3 regions of the Dyadobacter sp. BE31 genome follow, and region 2 is predicted to be linked to each of the others. Evidence: riboswitches for the same ligand, from Rfam matches in the RefSeq annotation. Region 2 holds a riboswitch; each other region holds the start of a gene.
The links. Region 2 has a riboswitch for cobalamin ahead of J2Y43_RS00740 (cobyrinate a,c-diamide synthase). Riboswitches for the same ligand answer to the same signal wherever they lie in the genome.
Positions count from the first base shown of each region.

Region 1: another riboswitch for cobalamin. It lies ahead of J2Y43_RS07525 (TonB-dependent receptor domain-containing protein); the one in region 2 lies ahead of J2Y43_RS00740 (cobyrinate a,c-diamide synthase).
Region 3: another riboswitch for cobalamin. It lies ahead of metE (5-methyltetrahydropteroyltriglutamate--homocysteine S-methyltransferase); the one in region 2 lies ahead of J2Y43_RS00740 (cobyrinate a,c-diamide synthase).

Region 1 is NZ_JAVDXA010000001.1:1,789,886-1,792,149, forward strand. It holds gene J2Y43_RS07515 (glyoxalase superfamily protein) at 1-34, shown strand, start outside; gene J2Y43_RS07520 (DMT family transporter) at 31-951, opposite strand; cobalamin riboswitch at 1,016-1,217, shown strand; gene J2Y43_RS07525 (TonB-dependent receptor domain-containing protein) at 1,207-2,264, shown strand, end outside.
Region 2 is NZ_JAVDXA010000001.1:175,764-178,027, forward strand. It holds gene J2Y43_RS00740 (cobyrinate a,c-diamide synthase) at 1-1,063, opposite strand, end outside; gene J2Y43_RS00745 (hypothetical protein) at 1,104-1,268, shown strand; cobalamin riboswitch at 1,232-1,434, opposite strand; cobalamin riboswitch at 1,512-1,710, shown strand; gene J2Y43_RS00750 (hypothetical protein) at 1,812-2,264, shown strand, end outside.
Region 3 is NZ_JAVDXA010000004.1:596,938-599,201, forward strand. It holds gene metE (5-methyltetrahydropteroyltriglutamate--homocysteine S-methyltransferase) at 1-1,239, opposite strand, end outside; cobalamin riboswitch at 1,460-1,685, opposite strand; gene J2Y43_RS23140 (glucosamine-6-phosphate deaminase) at 1,841-2,264, opposite strand, start outside.

The DNA of each region.
Region 1 (2,264 bases), 1.6 Mb from region 2:
CATGAACCGCCTCGCATTCAATGAGCGGCTTTAAGCTTTTTTAGTTTTGGCCAAAGACACCAGAATACCGCCCGTGATGATCAGCAGCATGCCCGTTAGCATCGAAAGCGTGGGAATAGCCTCTCCCATCAAAAAGCCGATCAATACCGAAAAAAGGATATTGGAATAACCCACCGCTGCGACACGCCCCGCTTTATCGTAGGTAAATGATTGCGTGAGCATTTTTTGGCCTAAAAGCGCGGTAAGGCCTAATGCGAGAAAGCCCAACCATTGCCAGGCATTCTCCGGCCATTTGAATGTACCTATCAGAAAATCCAAATGCTCCATGGGGTAATACGTACCGACCAGCATCGACAGAATAGGCATTACAATCCCGCTAAGCATAAATGAAAGGATGATCGCGCGCGTGTCGTACACGACGCCGAGTTGACGGATCGACAGGTAAGAAATGGCCGTCAGCAGCGCATTACCCAAGCCTAATGCATTATCTCGCAGCGACGACGACAAATCGGGACGAAAAACGAACAAAATGCCGGTAAAACCGACGAATATGGCCATCCACTCCTTCCCATTCAGCGTTTCGCCGATGAGCAGCCAGGAGAAAAGCGCCAGAAAAATAGGGTAGGTATATTGGTAGGTAGAGGCCCGGCCGAGCCCAAGCGTCTGGATCGCATAAAAAAGCATGTAGAGCGACAACGTACCTACAACTCCTCTGAAAACAAGCAGTCCCAACTTTCCGCCTTCCTGCCTCAGCGGCCGTTGCCAGATGCTGCTGATGATAAAAACCACCCCAACGATATTTCTGAAAAAAACCAGCTGTACGATATGAAATTCCCTCCCCAGCCATTTCGAGATCGCGGATGTGAGCGAGAAAAAAAATGCGGCGCCCAGCATGAGGTAAATGCCTTTCAGGGAGGATGCGGTCGGGAAATTTTCAGTAGAAGCGGCCAAAAGCAATCAGAATTTGCCGCAAAGATAGCGGTTATCGCAGACAACGAAAAGTCGGGGGAAATACCTACCTTTGCACCCGCTTGGTGCCATAAGCTGCTTCTAGTCAGCGATTAGGCTTAATAGGGAATTCCGCTAGTACCGGAAGCTGTCCCCGCAACTGTAAGTCTGCCAACACGTGCCCGATTCTTCATGCCACTGTCCTGCGACGGGAAGGCTCCGGGTGCGAAAGACGAGCCAGGAGACCTGCCAGAGCATTTGATCGGATCGTTTTCGGAGGAAAAACAGAAGATCACCGCCAATCATTTGCGATTTAGAGTGTTTACCGACCGGAGATTTGTGGGTTACTGGATGTTATGGGCAAGTTTTGCACTGGCGTTGCCGGTTTATGCACAAAAAGACTCCATTGCCCTCGACCCCGTCATTGTGAAGGGATTTGTCCCACAAAAATTCATGAGCGGCCTGAAAATCCAGCGCATCGACTCCGCTTCGCTCGCGCAAGTACGCTATCAGAATATTGGCGACATTTTGTCCGCATATACCCCTATTGCATTTAAAAATTACGGACCTGGTCAGCTCAGCACCGCGTCGTTCCGGGGCACCTCCGCCAACCATACCGCCGTTTTGTGGAACGGGCTCAATATCAATGCGCCCACGCTTGGACAAACGGACTTCTCTACCATTCCAGTAGCAGGTTTCGACCAGCTTTCGGTTCAGTATGGCTCCTCGGCCAGCATTGTGGGCTCCGATGCCGTCGGCGGGAGCATTTTGCTTGACAGCCGTGCATCGGTCACGCCGCTTTACGTGTCTGACGGCAGACAACGAGAAAGCTTCCACAACCATCAGAGCAGAACGGATATCCGATATGCGTTCCCGCTAAACAACGCGTGGGCATTCTCCGGCAAAACGGCACTTTACTATGGCAGGATGAACAACGACTACCCGAAGCCAACCCGGAACACGTATGCACTCCTGCCTACCGAAACTTTTCAAAAGGGCATTGTACAGGACCTGTTCCTACGCTCACAAAACGACCAGGAAATTTCCGCGCACGTTTGGCTCACCGACAATAAACTGACGCTGACGCCCGACGATGTACAAGGCCGTGAAATGACCCGTACCACCGCCTATCGCACGATGGTCCGCTACCAGGTACGCACGCTCACGCTACGCACAGCCTGGGTACGCGACATCATCGATTATGCCAAAGGCGACCTCTCCCACCCCGACCATTCGGTAACTGACAAGTTCGCTTCAAGGATTGAAAAGGACTTTACGCTAAGTCTGGGAGGTAAGGCCAATCCGGTCTCCGTCAA
Region 2 (2,264 bases):
CCACCTTAAATGCATTACCTTCGCCGTCGGTGATTTCCCTGCCCAGGTACATCAGCCCGCCGCATTCCGCGTAGGCCAGTCCGCCATTTGCGCAGTAGTTCCGGATGCTTTCCAGCATCGTTTGATTGCCCGACAATTGCCTTGCAAATAGCTCGGGATATCCGCCCGGCAGGTACAGAAAGTCGGTTTCAGGCAAAGCCCGGTCGTGCAGAGGGCTGAACCACTGCACTTCTCCGAAGGCGCGTAAGCATGCTATATTCTGGTGATACAAGAATGAAAATGCCTCATCTTTCGCGACGGTAATGCGCAGGTTTCGGGGATTATTTTGAAGGTATGATTGATTTTCCCGACTTAAAACCGGCTTATTTTCATCATTGCTACTCACGGCAGTAAGTTCCAGCAACCTTTCCAGGTTAACTGTCCGCGGGATAATCTCTGCCAGCTTTTGGACAATCTGTTCGTAATCGGTTTCGGCCGATATATGCAGCCCCAAATGCCGGGATGGAATATTCAGTTCCTCGTTTTTAGGCAAATACCCCAGTGCTTCCACGCCGGCATCGACACATGCGTCCTGCAAAAACCGGTAATGCGATTCGGTGTTCACAAAGTTGAATATGGCCCCCACCACGCGGATGCCCGGATAAAAGTTCTTCAACCCGTAAATCAACGGAGCTGCCGAATACGCCATCGACCGCGCATTGATCACGAGCACTACCGGTATATCCAGTAGGGCCGCGATCTCCGCGCTGCTGCCCTTCATTTTATCGGCCCCGTCGAAAAGCCCCATCACGCCCTCGGTTACACTCACGTCCGCGCGGGACGCATAACGCTCGTACACCTCACGCATATGTGCTTCCGAGGCCATAAAAGTATCCAGGTTCAGCCCTGGCCGCCCGGCCGCTGTACCGTGGTGGATCGTGTCGATATAATCCGGCCCGCATTTGAACGCCTGCACTTCAAGCCCTCGGTCCCGCAGCGCACGCAGCAGCCCCAGGGTCAGCGTAGTCTTCCCCGAATTGCTCGATGGCGCGGATATCAGGAAACTGGATTTTGGAGCAGACATCTTTCAACAATCGGTGAATTGGAAGTTCTGACAACTTCAAATGCATTCGACAGTAAAAGAAAACAGAAAGGAATTCCCCGGCAGCAACGCGCCAGGCGAGCGTCGTACCGCAAAACGGGTGAAAACCGACGAATATCCAAACCAGACCCTGCTTCATACCGCGAAAGCATTGTCAACAAGGAAAAGGATGGGTGTTCTGGCTTAGGTCAATGATTGAATGAGTGAATGATAGAATGATTGAATAGTAAATATTCGGTCATTCGGTCATTCGGTCATTCAGACATTATCACCTCACAGTTGCGCGACAGCTCGTGGATTTACACGATTCCCCCGGAATGCGTTGATACGCAATCCCTTTTCCTGTTGGAGAAGTATGTTAAAGAACTTTTAATGCTGCAAAGTTAGCGGTATTCGGCTATTTTTCTGGCTTATCTCCGACAAAAACACCTAGCTTTGCATATTCATTGGTTCGCGCCTCCGGCGTGATTAAAAGGGAATCCGGTGCAAATCCGGAGCAGTACCCGCTGCTGTAAGTTCACGAAACGATGTTCTTGTTAGATGTCACTGGGAGATAATTCAATCATTCCTCCCGGGAAGGCGCAAGAGCTGAACGAGCCAGAAGACCTGCCGTTGAATGATCCGGTTTTGCTTTCGGGAAGAAAGGCAAGAGGAAGCGGCAGGCTGCGTTGCGGCCAGGCTAGTCCCTGCATTCTCCCATAAGTTATCTGTTAATTTATGCGGAAACCCAATGATTCACTATTTACTTATTGATTCTCTGCTCCTTGGCGTGCAGCATTCCTTCGAACCCGACCATATGGCTGCGGTTTCGGTTCTGGCGACAGAAGAGAACGAGGCCCAACGAAGCCCGGCCCAACGAGGTCCATCCCTCCGATGGAAACTCATCTGGCGGTCCTCGCACTGGGCGCTGGGGCATTCTCTTACGCTGATTTTATTCGCCATTTTGGTGCTTTTGCTCAAATCGACGATGTCGCTGCACATTGCCGACCAGGTTGAGCTACTCGTAGGCCCGCTGATGATCTGGCTCGGTCTTATGGCGATCCGCCGGAATTTCAGAACCGAAAAACCTGCATCGGCACCGGCCGAACGCAAGGTAAGCCGCTCGTTCTGGGTGGGCATGGTGCATGGCCTTGCGGGTACAGGCGGAGCGTGCGCGGTAGCGCTTACACTTGCCGCGCGTGAC
Region 3 (2,264 bases), on a different contig from region 2:
TTCACTAACCCGTGCTTTCACCGCCGGTTTGTGGATCAATGCAGATGTGCGGCGGCTTGTAATAGCCTTTTGATTGTCCAGAAATGCACTATCAATTGCATAGTCGGCCGTTGCAAGCCTTGCCAATGTAGTCACCTCATTCAGTTTCTGTTTTGCAAATGCCAGCCAGTTTTTAATCTCCGGCGTTAGTACCGCTTCATTTTTTTCCAATTCCAGATCATAAGGGCTATGCAGCAACGACGATGACGGTGCCACCAAAACCCGCTCTTCTCCCAGCACATTTACAGCTGCTTGAATCCATTCTAGCGACTTTTGATAATCGTTTTTCCAGATATTCCGGCCATCTACAACGCCCAACGAGAGCTTTTTGGTGGAAGATATAAATGCTTCCTCCCCCAGAATCTGCGGTAAAGTCTCTGCACCGCGCGTCAGGTCCAAATGCAATGCATCCACCGGCAATGCGGTCGCGATCGCGAGGTTATCTTCCAGCGGTCCAAAATAGGTTGTTACCAGAATGCGCAGCTTCGGAAACGCCTCTCTGATCTGATTGTACGCACTCAGAAATGCCAGTTTTTCCTTTTCATTCAAATCCAGCACCAATCCCGGTTCATCAAGCTGTACCCATTCGGCTCCTCTCGCTGCGAGTTCTTTGAGTATGGATATGTAAACAGGTAAAAGGCTATCCAGCAGGTCAATGCGATCAAAGCCGCCTTCCTTTTCTTTACCCAAAAGCAAATAGGTAACCGGCCCGAGCAGCACAGGTTTTGTGAGAATGCCTTTTTGCAATGCATCTTCAAATTCCAGCAAAACCTTTTCCGAATACCGCTTGAATTTCTGGTCCTTCACAAACTCGGGCACGAGGTAGTGATAGTTGGTATCGAACCATTTCGTCATCTCCATTGCATTGATATCCAGCCCGTTTTTCTGATAGCCACGGGCCATCGCGAAATAGAGGTCGAGCTCCTTGTTCGACTTGCCATCGAGCAACTGGTGGTAACGCTCAGGAATGGCGCCGACCATCAGTGAGGTGTCGAGGACGTGGTCATAAAGCGAAAAATCATTGGAAGGAATGAGGCCGATACCTGCATTCTGCTGCGTTTCCCAGTTCTGGTGGCGGATCTTCCGGGCAGTTTTCTGCAATGCATCGCGGTCGATGGTACCGGCCCAGAATTGTTCGTTAGCCTTTTTGAGCTCGCGAAGGCTTCCCACGCGCGGGTAGCCGAGGTTGTGTGACAACATACTTTTTTGTGTTTAAAGAGTTAATAAAAACCCTGTGAAAACACCCTCCCATCCCGACAAAACGCCTGTTGCGGACGATCGCCGGCACTTCATTCCATCGCGGCAACGGGGCTACCCTGCGAAACGAACAGATACAGTTTCCCCAAAACAGCCGGGTAGCCTGTGGTACTGCAATAAAATGTGGTAAATCAATGCTTGACTGCTCCCCACCCGTGAGGGAAAAGCCATTGAGGATGATGGCAAGTCTCCTGGCTTGTATCATTTTTACCGCCCTTCTCGCCGCGCCGGGGCGCTGCAATGGGACGCGAGGGTAAAAACAGGCCCTGAATGCTCAGAGCGGATACTTACAGTAGCACGACTGCCCGTGAATTGCACACGGTTCCTTTTTGTTTTGCTGTTTTTGGCTGAGGGGTCCAAAAGCAAAAACCATCACCCCGATTGACGGGCGTTCACAAAGAACTGCGTCAAATTTAGGCGGAAGGCGCATTCGGCTGTAAATGGTCACCCAATTTCAGTGAAGTGAGTAGAAATTAGCCTTTCGGCAGGATAAAATATCTTATTTGGAGTAAAATAAATGGCGTTAAAAGTGATTTCGTATCAGCTAAGAAATCGTTCCGGCCGCCTCCGCATCCAATATAAACTCCGCATTCAAATGATTCTGTAAAACCGTTGCCGGAAAATCCTTTGAAACGGGAAATGCCAATGCCCGCTGGATAACCGGGGCCTTCGCTTTGCCCGATGCCAGGAGAATAGCCGCTCGTGCTTCCAGAATGTGCCTTATACCAACAGTAATGCCACGTGTGAGGGTGGTGGGCTGTTTGAAATACTTCTGACCTACTTCAACGGTTACGGTATCGAGCTCAGAAATGTGGGCGTAGGTATCCCAAGGCGTGCCGGGCTCGTTGAGGGCTAGGTGGCCGTTCATGCCTACGCCTAATATGATAAGATCGAGGCCTCCGAGGCTTTCCACCACTTTGTTGATGCGGTCGCATTCGGCTTGCGGATCGAATGCTTTGCCATCGAAG